Regions from separate parts of the Arthrobacter sp. StoSoilB22 genome, predicted to be linked through region 2. Evidence: riboswitches for the same ligand, from Rfam matches in the RefSeq annotation. Region 2 holds a riboswitch; the other holds the start of a gene.
What was found. A riboswitch is a leader RNA that binds a small molecule or an ion and turns the genes downstream of it on or off. The one in region 2 is predicted to bind cyclic di-AMP.
Positions count from the first base shown of each region.

Region 1: linked by a shared signal. The riboswitch ahead of LDN70_RS19495 (hypothetical protein) and the one ahead of LDN70_RS02050 (NlpC/P60 family protein) in region 2 are both predicted to bind cyclic di-AMP.

Region 1 is NZ_AP024652.1:4,208,027-4,215,603, reverse strand. It holds gene ald (alanine dehydrogenase) at 1-213, opposite strand, end outside; gene LDN70_RS19500 (PucR family transcriptional regulator) at 423-1,637, shown strand; gene LDN70_RS19495 (hypothetical protein) at 1,803-3,125, opposite strand; cyclic di-AMP (ydaO/yuaA leader) riboswitch at 3,128-3,276, opposite strand; gene LDN70_RS19490 (ATP-dependent DNA ligase) at 3,516-4,586, shown strand; gene LDN70_RS19485 (DUF6480 family protein) at 4,668-4,946, opposite strand; gene LDN70_RS19480 (alpha/beta fold hydrolase) at 5,060-5,863, opposite strand; gene LDN70_RS19475 (maleylpyruvate isomerase mycothiol-dependent enzyme family protein) at 5,866-6,126, opposite strand; gene LDN70_RS19470 (helix-turn-helix domain-containing protein) at 6,163-6,579, opposite strand; gene LDN70_RS19465 (HPr family phosphocarrier protein) at 6,719-6,997, opposite strand; gene ptsP (phosphoenolpyruvate--protein phosphotransferase) at 7,028-7,577, opposite strand, start outside.
Region 2 is NZ_AP024652.1:410,209-417,785, reverse strand. It holds gene LDN70_RS02060 (universal stress protein) at 1-179, opposite strand, end outside; gene LDN70_RS02055 (NAD(P)/FAD-dependent oxidoreductase) at 598-1,290, shown strand; gene LDN70_RS02050 (NlpC/P60 family protein) at 1,453-2,250, opposite strand; cyclic di-AMP (ydaO/yuaA leader) riboswitch at 2,254-2,421, opposite strand; gene LDN70_RS02045 (copper resistance CopC family protein) at 2,596-3,231, opposite strand; gene LDN70_RS02040 (NCS2 family permease) at 3,347-4,789, shown strand; gene hutG (formimidoylglutamase) at 4,864-5,811, shown strand; gene LDN70_RS02030 (hypothetical protein) at 5,875-6,339, shown strand; tRNA gene LDN70_RS02025 (tRNA-Cys) at 6,557-6,630, shown strand; gene LDN70_RS02020 (hypothetical protein) at 6,790-7,011, shown strand; gene LDN70_RS02015 (hypothetical protein) at 7,138-7,386, opposite strand.

The sequences.
Region 1 (7,577 bases), 760 kb from region 2:
GACCATGTCCGCGCGGGCCCAGACGTCGTCGGCTTCGTTGACGATTTCTGCGCCGGCGATCGAGTATTCCTCGTCGGTGATGCCCGAGCCGAGGCCTGCGCCGCGTTCAACCAGAACGGAGTGTCCGTGGGTGCGGAACTCGTGGACGCCGGCAGCCGTGATGGCTACGCGGAACTCGTTGTTCTTGATTTCTTTGGGGACACCGATGATCATCTGTGGGCTCCATCGTTAGCGGCCTCTTCGGCCGAAAAATGTGTTGCGGGCTGTGATTCCAGAATAAATCCGGCTGTGAGGCAGGCGACATGGAGCAAGAACTGCCCGCACAGGAAAACCCTGTGGATACAAGGATCCTAGCCGGGCAAGTTCGACATTTGTCGAGCACTGAAGCGTCAAGTGTCGCCTGCTGTTGGTACGCTTTTCCGATGCAGCAGGACGTGGAACAGATCGTTGAACGGGTGGCTTTGAAGCTGGGCCGCGGGCTCTCCCTGGAAGACCTCGACGGCGTTCTCCTCGCCTACAGCTCCAACCAGTCCCACGCCGACCGCGTCCGCGTGAACTTCCTCCTGAGCAAGCGGGTACCCAGCGACGTCAGCGCATGGCAGCTCGCTCACGGCATTGCTACGGCGGTGCGACCCGTGGTGGTTCCAGCCAACGACGAACTGGGCATGTTGGGCCGCGTCTGTGTCCCCTTGCTGGTGCGCGGTTTCCGCGTGGGGTACTTGTGGGTGCAGCTTGACCTTGAAGAACAGAGCGCGACGGCGATACTCGCCGAACTGCCAGGCGTGCGGGACGAGCTGGACCTGCTGGCGGGCTTGCTCCTTGATTCCAACACGGCTGAATCGGAGTTCCGGCGACGGCGTGAACAGGAGTTTCTGTCAGCCTGCGGCGGCGAATCCAACGCTGTGGCCGCCGTCGCGGGTTGGAAGGAAATCCAGGGCCGCGGTCCGTGGCAGCTGGTGACTATCCTCGACCCCTATGGTGCGAGGTCCGACGTCGATCCCATTGCAGCTACCCTGACGCATCGATCTGCCGCGCTGCAGTCCACCATTGGCGTGAACGCCGCGTTGTTCAGCGCCGGAACGGAGACGCATTCCGTTGTGTTGTTCCGCGAGTCGGGCGGCCGGGCGGACCATGCCCAGGTTTTGGTGCACTATCAACTGGAGCTCGCCAAACGCGCAGGCCGCAAAGTGGACAGGGTAATCTTGGGGATCAGCGAACCATTCCAAGTTATCCGGCAGCTGTCCGGTGCGTACCGGCAAGCGAAGGTTGCTGCCCAAGCGGCCGCAGTAGACCTCCCTTTGGGTGAGCTCGTGGACAGCCGAACTGTTGGCGTGTACCAGCTGTTCGATCGTTTGGTAGCACCGGGCGGTTGGGATGACACGGGATCTGTGCATTTCAGGGCACTCGAGGACCACGACAAAAACGGCGAACTCCTGCCCGTCCTTGAATTGCTCTATGACAATGACGGCTCGGTTCAGGACGTCGCCGCCAAACTTCATCTCCACAGGAGCAGCATCTACAACAGGCTCGGCCGGATCCGCCAGCTCATCGGTGCTGATCCGTTGAGTGGCGCGATCCGGCTCGAGTTACATGCGGCCCTGAAGGCCAGGCGTTGGGCAGTACGGCCACGGATCTGAGCCTGCTTCCCCTTGTAAGTACGAAGTATGCGGTGTTGCCTTACGAGCGCCGCAAACGCTGGCAGCTCCAGCGCCCCATCCGCCGACGGAACGTGGCAGTCCGGCTGCTGCTGCAGTACCGGCTATGCCACCCCGCATGGGTGGACGTACGCGGCAGGCGGGTGCTCAACCGAATACCTTCTGTGCGGCATCGAGGATGTCCTGAAGTGCCGATTCACTGGGCTGCGGTGCTGAGGCAGCGGTCGGCTTGCCCGGTTTCGGCTTGGACGTCGGCGTTGCAGTATCCGTCGGCGTTGGAGTCGGTGTGGGAGTCGCAGTTCCTGTGGGAGTCGGGGTCGGTGTGGGAGTGCCCGTTGGCGTCGGCGCAGGCGGTGTAGTGATGGTGTCCGAGGGCGGCACATCGCTCGGCGCGGGGGCCGGCTGGGTGGGTGCCGGGCTGGTGGCGCCAGGAACTGCCGGGACTGCGGACGAGCCCGCTGACGGAACCCATACCGGGTCCGCGAGCGAAACCTGTGGGGTGGGAGTCGACGACGGCGACACCGCCCCGGGTGCCTCCGCGATCGTCGCGGGCTGGCCGGCCTCGGAGGAAGCCGTTGCCCCTGATGCTGTGGATGGCGTGGAGGCCGAAGGTGATGACGCCGTGGTGTAGGAAGCCTTGGGCCCGGGCGATGCCGAACCCGAGGTGCGGCCTTCGCCCCCGCCGGCTTCCTGCGACGGGGTTTCCTGGCCGAAGAACGGAAGTTCAAGGGCCGGCCCCAAAGCGCCGGCTGTCAGCACGAGGCCAAGGGCCCCCGCCACCACGGCCATGCGCTGGCTCATGTGTTTGACCGAAGCCGCCTTGCGCAGGGCGGCCTGTGGTTCGCGGCCGAACGGCTCACGGCCGAACGAGGATGTGGCGCCAAAACCGGACTTGGTGGTGGGCGCAGCGGCCGGCTTTCGAACGTCCCGGCGGCTTGCCAAGGATGCTGAGGCTGTAGCGGCTGCGGCCACCTGAGCCGGAGACTTGCCGCGCGGGGACTCAGCGTCCTTGCGCGGGGACTCCGTGGGTTCCGGCGTGCGCGCGGACTCATCGCGGGCAGTGACTACGGGAATGGCCGCAGTTGCGGGTTCCGGCGTTGCAGGCTGCACTACTGGAATAGCCGTGGTGGCGGGTTCCTGGCTGGCCGGCGGAACGATGGGGATGGCTGCGGTAGGAGGTCCCGGTGTGGTGGACTTCGGAGCTGCCGCCGATTCCTCGGGCGCGAGTACGGCCCGGGCAGCACGCTCGCGCTCGGCTGCGCGGATTTCCGCACGCGTGGTGGGTTTCACCGCGGCGGGCATGGCCGCCGTGGCGGGTTCCGGCGTCGTGCTTGACGTTCCGCTGACGGCGGCGGAATCTGCCGGCGCGTTGTCAAGGAATCCGCTGGGTTGGGCCCGACGGCGTCCGGTTGGCTTGGTGCGCTCGCCTTCAGTCTGGGCGCGGCGCGGCTGATCCATGGTTGGGGACATGGTGGTTGCCTCTCAACGCCTTCGAGGTTAGCTGTCGGGTTCGGACGAGGCCGTCCGGCCGCGCAAGGCGGCTTCACCCCAAGGGCTTGTGGGTAACAAGCCCGGGAACCTGGGTCCCCCGTCTCTGCCGCGGGTCTGGCGGATCCCGGATTGCGGCAGAGCTCGGCGTCAATCCGGAAGCGGCCCAGCGGAGATATGGGTCGCCCTACGACGGTACATGAGCCGGAAAGTAAAGTCACATTAATGTAACGGGCGGTAGTTCAGCCTAAGCGGTAGGCTTCTGGCGCTTAGGCTTCGGGGCCGGTGCTGGGCGGCACTCGCTGGGCCGCTCGACCAAGATATCCCTGGCCAACACTAGCTTCGGCGCGCACCGGCGGGTAGACATTGTCTATGGACCTGCCTGTGATGCCACCCGTCTCGCCCATGCTCGCCAAATCCGTTCCGACCATCCCCGATGTTGGGCACTACGAGCCCAAATGGGACGGCTTCCGGACCATCGTCTTCAAGGACGGCGACGAGATCGTCCTGGGCAGCCGCAACGAGAAGCCCATGACCCGCTACTTCCCGGAGCTGGTGGATGCCCTCAGGAAGAACCTGCCGGACAAATGCGTGATTGACGGCGAAATCGTCCTGATCGAGGGTGGCCGGCTCGAATTCGAGGTGCTCCAGCAGCGGATCCACCCCGCCGACAGCCGCGTCCGTATGCTCGCAGAGAAGACCCCGGCGTCCATGATTGCGTTCGACATCCTCGCGCTGGGCGATCAGAACCTCATGGACAAGCCGTTCTCCGAGCGCCGGGCCATTTTGGAACGTGCGCTCGCCGAGGCCGAGCCGCCTGTGTATGTGACTCCTGCGGTGACTGATCTGGAACGGGCGCGGGAGTGGTTCGTACAACTGGAGGGCGCGGGCCTGGATGGTGTGCTGTCCAAACCACTGGATGGGGCGTACCTCCCGAACAAGCGGGTGATGTTCAAGACCAAACACGAGCGCACGGCCGATTGTGTGGTGGCTGGGTTCCGCTGGCACAAGACCGCGAAAGTAGTGGGCTCCATGCTGCTTGGCCTGCACGACGACACCGGCCGGCTACATCACGTGGGAGTGGTGGCATCGTTTCCCATGGCCAAGCGCGAGGCCCTGGTGGCTGAGCTTGAGCCGTATCAGATTGAACTCGACCAGCACCCGTGGGGCGAATGGGCCAAGCAGGACGAGGCTGCCGGGGGTTCACGCATGCCGGGCGCCCAAAGCCGCTGGAGCGGGGGCAAGGACTTCTCCTTCGTGCCCCTGCGCCCCGAGCTCGTGATCGAAGTGAAGTACGACTACATGGAGGGGGACAGGTTCCGGCACACCACGCAGTTCCGCAGGTGGCGGCCGGACAGGACCCCCGGGAGCTGCACGTACGCGCAGCTGGAAGAGCCCGCTGAGTACGATCTCGGGGAGATCCTGAAGCTACCGAACACCTAGGGCGTTGCCAACCCGCTGTTACGTCGCTGGCCAGCAACGAAACAGCGGGTTAGCAACGTAACAGCGAGGCTTGCAGCGTAGTTACTCGTGGTGGCCTTGGTCGCTGCTCATGCTGCCTTCGGCCGGCGGGGTTTCTCCCGGAGGAACTCCACCGCCGGGCTCCAACCCTGTGACGTTGCCGTCCAGGGGGTCCGGGTTGGCGGAGGCTGCGGGATCCTCGTCCTCGTCCTGGCGCATATCGGGATCTTCGTGGATGCTGTCGGCATCGGAGGTCGTGTCATAGGATCCTGTGGCGAAGGGTCCTGTGGCGCCGGTGGTGCCGAAGCCCTGTGTCTCTTCAGTTGAGTCTTTGTCAGTCACGATCAGCCCTTTCGTAAGCAAACTTACTAATGCGCTTGCTCCGTCAGCCTAGCCGGGACGCGGCTACCCGACAAGCGGCACCCAGTCCAGGTGCCGGCGTCGTGCGTCAGTGTTTAGCGGTGCGGAGTGGTAGCGGTGACGAAGCTCCGGATGGCATCCGCCACAGCCTTGGGACGCATGTGCTGCGCCACGTGCCCGACGCCCGGAATCTCTACCAAGCGACCCTGTACCACTGTCCTGGACAACCGCAGTGACCAATCCGGGCCCGCCACCTGGTCGCGGCTACCGCGCAGGACCAGCAACGGTACCTGGATGCCGGCCAGCCTTTTCTCCGTGGGGTATTTCATCATCACCGGCAGCTCGGTGAGGTACCAGCGCGGGCCGCAGCGGAAGTAGTCGGACATGACGATCGCGTTGGACGTGGGACTCTCGCGGAGTATTCCGTCGAGGGTCAGGGCCAGCGACTGCCGCCACACATTTTTATGCCGTGAATCCACCACGGGACCCATCAGTACTAACTGCTTGACCTGCTCGGGGGCGCGCAGGGCCGCCTCGATGGCAAATTGCGTACCCATCGAATGCCCCACCAACACGTAGGAGTCGATGCCACACGACGCGAGTGTATCGGCAATGAACGCGCCGTAGTCCTCCACTGAGAGCTGGCGACCGGGCTTGGGCGTCCCGCCAAAACCGGGCAGGTCCAGCGAGTACGTCGGTGCGCTCGCCGCGAGAACAGCATGCAACCGCGCCAGGTATCTATGCGACACCCCGATCCCGTGAATCAAGATGTACGCGGGTTCGCTCCCCGGCTCTGCGCCCGGCTCCGGCGCAGGCGAGCCTTTCGTCCAATGGATCCTGCCGGTCAGGCCTAAGGCCTGGACGTCGGCAGAAAGCAATCCTTTTGTGTCCCCTGGCATCTTCACTCGTTTCCCAACCGTTGCAGGAACACCGGAGCTCCGGGTCCGCTCACTTCATCGCTCCCGATCGGCCGCCCTGACACCGCAAGCAGTAATGCGCTGAGTACGGTGGCCCCGTGCTGGGCGGGGTAGTCGCGGCGGATGCCGGAGCACAGGGACGGCGTCTGCCATTGCGCTGGCTCAAGCGGTTCGAGGTCTTGGATCAGCGCACGACGCTCCTGGTGCACCACGGGCCAAACGGTCGAAGGGGAGCTTTTTGCCATACCGCTATTGAACAGCATGCTGGTGATGTGGGTTGGCTAGCTCTGGGAATCGGTGACGTCGTCTGCCGTAGCCGCTTGGGCTTGCTGCTTTTTCTTCTGCGTTGCCAGCCATTCAATGATGGCGGCCTGCCGGATGCGACGATGCGTTCCCCGGTACTCCACCGGGATTTCGCCGCGATCGGTCATGTTGCGCAGATAGGTGTGGGAGATGCCGGCAAGCTCAGCGGCTTGTGAGGTGGTGAGCATTTCCTCCACGCTGCTCACCGTCACCGTTTCGCCACGGCTCAGCCTGGCGAGGAGGTCGACGACGGCGTCCCTCGCCTCGGTGGGCAGGCGGTGGACCGTGCCATCTACGAACACGGTGATGTCATCGCTGTCTTGGAGGGAGCGTGCCAGATTCCGGGCGTCATCGGCGGGCAAGCCAGGAGTGACGCGGGGAGCTATCAATGCCATGGCAGAAGCCTAGCGCGTGGCTCACGTTGGACCGTCGCACACCGCGTCCAGCATCCATTGAGACGGATCGCTGCACCTTGGACGACTCCAACCGTCCAAGGTGCAGCGAATCGTCGTACCGGCCCAACCCGGCGAGCAGCTACTCTGCGTCCAAGTCCGTCTCCAGCAGCTTGACCAGTGCGTCCAGCGCGGCGTCGGCTCCGTCCCCCTCGGCCCGCAGCACCACTACGTCACCCTTGGCAGCGCCGAGCGTCATGAGCGAAAGGATGCTCGCGGCGTCGAGCGCGTCATCGGCGGGTTCGCCTTGCATGGCAATGGTGACCTCCACGGGCTGCTCGCCTGCAGCCTCGGCGAACAAGGCGGCGGGGCGGGCGTGCAGTCCGGAGCGGCTGGCGATGGTGGCTGTGCGTTCGGGCATGGATTTCTCCTAAAAGTCGGAAGCGAAAAGTTAGAGGCCGAGTTCTTCGAGTACGGGGAGTTTGGCGCGGACCCAGTCGCGGGCCTCAAGAGCGCTCGGAGCAGACAAAGCGAGCCGGGCCAGTTCCTGCGCCTGCTCCAGTGTCACCGTTTTCAGCACGGTCCCGACGGCGGGCAGGGAGCGCGCGGTCATGGACAGTGTGGTGACACCCAGCCCGGTCAGTACGACGGCGAGGGCAGGGTCGGCGGCAGCCTCACCGCAGACGCCCACGGGCTTGGGGTCGCCTTCGCGGCCGGAGCTTTCCTGCGCCGCACCTTCAACGGTGAGCTGCACGAGCCGGAGCACGGCAGGCTGCCACGGGGTGTTGAGTTCCGCGAGGGGTCCGAGCTGGCGGTCGGCGGCCATGGCGTACTGGGTGAGGTCGTTGGTGCCGAGGGACGCGAACCCGACTTCGCGCAGCACGGTGGCGGCGGTCAGCGCAGCAGAGGGGACCTCCACCATCACGCCCGGCGTCTTGATTCCGGCAGCAGCGCAGAGGGAGGCGAAGCGGCCGGCTTCCGCGGCGGTGGAGATCATGGGG
Region 2 (7,577 bases):
ACGGAGTACGCCGTGACAATATGCAGCGGAAGCTGGCGGCGCTCCGCCTCCCGTGCGGCCCAAACCAAGGCGCACTGACCGTGCTCTGAACCATCCACCCCGACGACGATGCCACCAGGTTCCACAACCTGGTCCTGGCCGTCCGGTGACTCTTCACTGTGTCTTCCGTGCTGGTCCATGGGGGCCTGCCTCTCCACCTACTGCTTGATGTTCCGGCTATTCTGCCAGAGGATCCCGGCCTAGAACTTCCAGACTGTTTTGTTGCCAACAGCCGGGGCAGGAGAAACCCGGAAATTCCTCCTCCCAATGCTCACTATTCTCGGTCAGCAGTGGCGAATCAAGACGACATTGGGCTATGTGCATAACGGTCAGGGCTCGGTTCCCGGCGGCCCCTGGGGTGCTCGCGGCGAAGAGACAAAACGCGCAGGCGGAGAGGCTATCCATGGCCGAAAAAGTTCGGTAGTGTTCGAGTCACCGAATGGCCGGAAAACGTGTCTCACACCACACGCCCCGGTCATTTACTTGCGGCCGCTTGGGGAACTCGGACGCGATCCCACGCGATGCCGAAAGGCACACACGTCAAGGAGGAACCAAGCAGTGTCACTCACGCCTGATTCCGGCACGGAACGCACCACCACCGTGATCATCGGAGCCGGCCTGTCCGGCTTGGCAGTTGCCAGCGAACTCAGCCGCTACGGCGTGGGTTCGATCGTGGTAGACGGGTTCGGCGCGTTATCCACTACTGGACCGTCCGTCCATACAGGCATGCTCCAACGCACCGACGCCGCAGATCCGGCAGCAATGCAGGAACGCAACGAAATCCTTCGCCACCTGAGGAACTACGCTGCCAGTCATCACCTGGACGTTCGCAACACCACTCGCGCTGTCCGCTTGGATTTCCTGGGCTCAGATCCCTCACGGCATATCGGATACGGTGTGGCCGCCAGCATGACAACCACAGGCCTGAGGACCGGGCTCCACGCATCCGGCCCCCACGAATCCCATCCTCGCCAGTGGGCAATCCACACAGCCCAAGGCGTTCTCCTGGCAGACCACGTAGTAGTGACACGCTGCGCCCAGAGCCAGCTACGGCGCATGCTGGCCGAACTTGGCATAGCAGTCGGCCAGAATCTTGCCGCGGCCATGCGGGCCGTAGGAATGCACCTGGTGGGCGTCGGAGACCTCATCACTCCGTCCCCCAAGGAAGTGCTGCGGCAAGCCAAGGCAGTGGGTCAGGCCATCTCCTCCAAGGTTGCCCTGCCGGCGGGTCCCGGCGTCGCCATCGCCTAGGAAGTCCCGCAAGCAAACGCGCTACCACCCCCGCAAGCCGGCCAAGTCCGCCGTCGTACGTCCCGCACTGAACTTTTACGAACAGAACTTAACGCCAAAGGCCGGTGCCTCCGGAGACATAAGTCTTCGAAGGCACCGGCCTTTGAACTGAAGCGTGAGGCTTTATGCGCCAGCGCGTACGTAGGTCAGGGGACCCGTTGCGGTCAACCAGCTGATCGGGTGGATGCCCGTCTGGTTGCCGTTGATGCCACCGCTGATGGCCTGGCCGTTGCCGATGTAGATAGCAACGTGGCCGGACTGGACGATCATGTCACCGGGCTGAGGATCGCTGACGACCTTGCCGTAGTTCATGAACTGCATGGGACCGAGGTCGCCTACCGGGATGCCTGCGGAACCAAGGGCCTTTTCGACCATGGCGGTGCAGTCCTGGAAGATACCGATCTGTGCGTAAGCCGAAGCAACCATGGCTGCGTTGACGCCGCCGGCGGCGGGGGCAGCTGCAGGAGCAGCGGCAACCGGTGCAGGTGCGGCAGCAACAGGAGCAGCAACCGCGGCCTGAGCGGCAACGGGAGCTGCAGCAGCAGCCGTGGTGACAGCTGCCTTCTTGGCTACGGGGGCCTCAACAACGGGGGCCGGCTTTTCGATGACCGGAGCTGCTACGGAAGCAACTGCGGGACGCTCGAAATTGACGGTAGCCGTCGACAGGGCGGTAACAACCTTGGTGGGTGCCTCGGAAACGGTCTCAGCAACCGTTGCGGGGCTGGAATCGCGCTGAACCGGGGTCTCAGCTGCGTGAGCAGCAATGGAACCGGTCAAAACGAGGCCCGAGGCTGCTGCGATAACAGCTGCCTGACGACCAGCGCCTGAAGCGTTGCTGGCAACTGCCTTCGAGATGGAGATGAACGGATTAGGACGTACGCTGTCCGCCTTACGACGGCCGCGAAGAATGCGTGAAGACATGAAAGAGCCTCTCCCGATGCCTGCGAGGTTAGCTGTCGGATTCGGATGGGAGTCACCCGGCCACTATCTCCCGCTGTTCAGCGAAAGCATCGTGACTTCACCCCAAGGCACGCTCGAAAGCGACCTAAATTGGGTTCCCCGTCTCTGCCGTAGGTTTGTCTGCGAACGGATTCCGGACTGCGGCAGAGCTAGGCAATCAGGCCGGAAGTGCCCGCTACGTGGAACAGGCACAGGAACTACGGTACGCGATGATTCTCCCGAAGTCACATTTAAGTAACGGGAAGTGGGCTTCTGGCGTGTCGCGGTAACCGATTCGAGATATTCGCAGGTACGTAGAAAACCGCGCTATTCCGCGGGAGTATCGCCCTCTGAGTCGTTGGACGCCGCCAATTTCTTCCGTGCGGTAACGGCGAGATAAATTACGAGACCCACAGCCACAACAGCCAGCCCCACAATGCTCCAAGGGAAAGGTTGGGAGGCGTCGGCGGCTGGCTCATTGTTACCGGCAGTCCCTGGTGCGGCGGTGCCCACTGTTGGTACCGCAGCTGAGGAAGCCGAAGCCGCTGGTGAGGCACCCGCCGTACCACTCGCCGACATCGAGCCTCCTGCGGCGGCTGTGAACGTGAAGGTGCCCTCAATCGGGTGCGAGTCGGAGCTGACCACGCGCCATACCACTGTGAACTCGCCGGCAGGGGCGCCCTCGCGGAGCTTCTGAACGGCCTGGTTGTCGATGATTTCGACCGGACCGTCCGCCCAGTTCTCGCCGCCGGCCGTCACCGTTACGCCCGAACCGATCGCGAGCGGGCGGTTGTTGAACGTAATGGAGACCGACGCCGGGACTTCCGCAACGCGGGCACCGTTGGCTGGCGCTGTGGACTCGGCGACGTCGTGCGCGGACGCCGGTGCCGCTGCAAACAGCAGGGCGGAAGCAAAAGCAAGAGCAGCGACGACGGCGGCCAGAAGCGGGCGGATGGTACGCATGGGGCGGTTTCTCCTAGTGTTGGCTTCCTTACAGACTAGGCGAATCGTTGGGAGGGCCCGCACCGGACAACATAGGATTTGAGAGCAAACTCCCCCTCGATCCCCGGAGACCTTCATGCTTAAACAAGGTTCTGCAGTCGACCGCTACTTCAAGATCTCCGAACGTGGATCCACATATTCGCGGGAAATCCGTGGCGGCTTCGCGACCTTCTTCGCCATGAGCTACATCGTGGTGCTCAATCCACTGATCCTCTCCGGACCCGATTCGAGTGGCGCGTCGCTGGGTTTCACCGCCGTGGCAGCCACCACGGCGTTCGTTGCCGGCATCCTGACCATCCTCATGGGAGCCTGGGCCAAGCACCCGTTCGCCGTGGCTACAGGCTTGGGCGTCAACGCGTTCGTCGCAGTCACGGTGGCATCGCACCCCGGGCTGACATGGCCGGACATGATGGGACTCGTGGTGCTTTCCGGCATCACCATGCTCATCCTGGTGCTGACCGGATTCCGGACTGCAGTGTTCAAGGCGGTGCCCGAAGCCCTCAAAACGGCAATCGTTGTGGGCATTGGCCTCTTCATCGCCCTCATCGGCCTGGTTAACGCCGGTTTCGTCCGGCGCATCCCCGACGCCGCCGGAACCACCGTTCCACTCGGTCTGGGCGTGGACGGCAAGCTCCTTGGCTGGCCCACCCTGGTATTCGCAGTGGGCCTGATCCTCACCATCGCGCTGGTGGTCCGGAAGGTCCGCGGAGCCATCCTGATCGGCATCGTGGTTTCCACCGCGCTGGCTGCCATCCTCGAGTTCACTCTCCACATTGGCCCAAGCTTTGACGGCACCAACGTCAACCCCCGCGGCTGGTCCCTGGTGGCCCCCAAGCTCAGTGAATGGGGCGCACCGGACCTGTCCCTGATCGGCAAGGCCAACCCGTTCGGCGCCTTTGAGCACCTCGGTTTCATCGGTGCAGCTTTGCTGGCATTCGTGATCCTGCTCAGCATCTTCTTCGACGCCATGGGCACCATGGTGGGCCTGGCCAACGAGGCCGGGACAGTGGATAAGGACGGGAACATCCCCAACGTGGACCGGGTGCTCCAAGTGGACGCGCTCGGAGCGATCGTGGGTGGTGGGGCCTCTGTTTCGTCCAACCAGATCTTTGTGGAGTCCGGTGCAGGAATCGGCGAAGGTGCACGAACCGGGCTCGCCTCGATCGTCACCGGCGCACTCTTCCTGGTTGCCATGTTCTTCACTCCCCTGATCAACCTGGTGCCGTTCGAGGCCGTGGCCCCCGCCCTGGTAGTGGTGGGCTTCATGATGGTCTCCCAGGTGGGCAAGATCGACTGGCAGGACTGGGGCGTCGGAATTCCCGCGTTCCTGACCATCGCGCTCATGCCGTTCACCTACTCGATTGCCAACGGCCTCGGCGCCGGCTTCATCTCCTACGTCCTGATCCGCACCTTCCAGGGCCGCGCCCGCGAAGTCCACCCGCTGATGTGGGCTGTGGCTGCTGCCTTCCTGCTGTTCTTCGGCATCGGAACCGTGGAAGAGCTGCTGGGCGTCAAGTAGCCCAGTCCGGGATTTCAGACACTCCCGGCGCTGGGTCACTGGTTTTTGGGCCCCGCGTCGGGTGTGCTGGAAGCATGGAAACAAGCGCCCCCACCGTTGACGTCAATCCCACACCGTGGACCGGCCGCTTTGATGGGGACGGCGCCGAGCACCGCCGCTGGTGGCAAGCTGTAGCACCCCACACCGTTTCCGGCACCGCAGCAGCCTCGCGCCCCGCCGTCGTGCTTGGTTTCTGCAGCGACGCCGGCGTCCTCCGCAACAAGGGCCGTGTGGGCGCCGCCGCCGCACCAGCCGCCATCCGTGCGGCTCTGGGTCCGCTGGCTTTCCACCTTGACCGCGACGTGTTCGACGCCGGTGATGTGGTTGTGGAGGACGACTCACTTGAGGCTGGCCAAGAGCGCGCCGGGCACGCCATTTCGGGACTGCTCGACGCCGGCAACCTCACCGTGGTGCTGGGCGGAGGCCACGAAACCGCGTTTGCCAGCTACCTTGGCGTAGCCGGTTCTGACGCTGTTCGAGGCAAGCGCGTGGGTGTGCTGAACCTGGACGCCCACTTTGACCTGCGCGACGAACCCACGCCGAGCTCGGGGACGCCGTTCCTGCAGATGGCCCACGCGGAAGCTGCCGCTGGGCGCCAACTGCAGTACGCCGTCGTCGGAATTTCAGAGCCGAACAACACACGAACGCTCTTCGATACGGCCAACCGGCTGGGCGTGAAGTACCTCCTTGATGAGCTCTGCACGCCGGAAGCCGTGGAAGTGTTCGTTGCTGATTTCCTGGCCGGCGTTGATGTGCTGTACCTGACCATCGATTTGGACGTAATGCCGGCGTCGGTGGCGCCCGGAGTGAGTGCCCCCGCTGCTTATGGCGTGCCGCTGCCGGTGATCGGCGCCATCTGCCGGCAGGTTGCTACGAGCGGAAAGCTGCTCCACGTGGACGTCGCAGAGTTGAATCCGGAGTTCGACATCGATTCCAGGACCGCGAAGGTTGCGGCCCGCTTAGTCAACACTTTGCTTGCCTAGATTTTCCCCGCCCCTTTTCCAGCCTTCCTCTTCCACTTAGCCTGTGGGGAGGGAAGGACGGCAATGAGCGCAACTCCTGTGCAGGACAAGTGGGCTTGGGTAGCCGGGCCGGTGGCTGTGGCCCTGGGACTTGCAGCGCACATGGTGGCCGGCGGAAGCGCTCCGGCCATCCCCGTCCTCGTGGCCTTCGCCGCCATCGGTGCGTTGGCTGCCCAGGTCATGGCCCGTTGGATCCACGGGCCTCTGCTGTTGCTGCTGGCGTCCGGGGTGGCGCAGCAACTCCTTCACTTCGGCTTTGCCGCGTTCGGGGGCTACTTCCCCGGCAACGGCGTACTGGATCACCTGCACGGCGGCCAGGACCTGGCGGGCGTGCCCGCCGGGGCAGCCGCCAGCGGGGGCAACGTTCATCTCCTTCTCTACACGCACATGGCTGCTGCCATCCTGACGCTGCTCCTTGCTGCGGGAGTTTCAAAGCTGGCGGCACCGAAACGTGATAGGCCGCTCGGGCGGGCAACCCAAAGTCTTTAAACAACCATCGGGAGGGTGGACCAGGCGGACGCGCCGATCTCGGTTTTCCACTTACCCAGTGAGACTCCCAACGAGCACGCGATTTTGCTTCGTAATGAGCCTTTTACGATGCTTACGGCTTCACGGGCAGCAACCTTTAGCAACGGTTCGTAGCCCTGCGAAAGGCGGGGACACCAACTTTGCCCGGCCCGCGTTCAGGCACCTAGTGTCGTTTGCACGTGGTGTACCCAAGAGGCCAGGGAGCTGCCTGCAAAGCAGCGTACGCGGGTTCGAATCCCGCCACCACGTCCATGGGTTCAAGAGGGCGCCCCCCCTTCGCGAGATGTCACCAAGGCGGACTTCAGGCGGAGACCCACGTCACTCGCCTGCCGGTCATCTTACAAATTTTCAGGTCCGGCAACTATGATTGATGGGTCGCCCTCGCATGCGGCACGTAATAGGAGGCCCCCAATGACCCCTGCAATGACTGCAGAACGCGAAATTCGCCTGTCCTTTTCGAAGGCAGACGAGATCCACGACGGACTCGACCGCGCCGTGGATGCCCTGATCGAAGGCGCAGCAGCGGATGCTAGCTGTGGAATTCTGGTGACCCGGCACGAGCCCGGCACCTACACCGTGGCTCTGGACGAATCCGTTCCCTTCGGTCAGACCCGCGAAGTTATCGCTGCCTGATACCCCCAACGTATTTCCGGGGCAGCGACGCCAAAAACCGGGGCCCGTTCCTTTCCGCATCTACTACCCGCGGAAGGGAACGAGCCCCGGTTTCTGTTAAACAAGTACCTCGGGCGGAACTGCCGCCTACGCCCGGCGGAGAGTGACGCCGTCGGACTTCATGAACAGTTCCTTGCCCTCTTCGGTAACGCCCGGCCCGGAGTGCTCAAGCCACACCACGTTGCCGCTGCTGGATACTTCCTCGATCAGACCGGCGGCGATCACGTGGGCGTACTTGACCACTTCCACCCGCTCGCCAACTTTCAGCGTCTTCCAGTCGGTAACCGTAGCCGTGTGAGCGCTTCGCCTGGACAGGACTGCTCCGCGTGCCTTCATTGAACTTCTACCCCTTTGTGGATGTTCTCTGTTGTGTATTGAGTTATTGAACGGTTGACCGTCAAGCCCACGACATCGTTGGCGTGGACGTGACGTACACCATAAGTTCTACTACATTTGCCACGCCCCGGTGATTGCGTTGCGAACAAAGACCGGGACGTGACAAATATGCCCATCAAATGAGCGTTTTT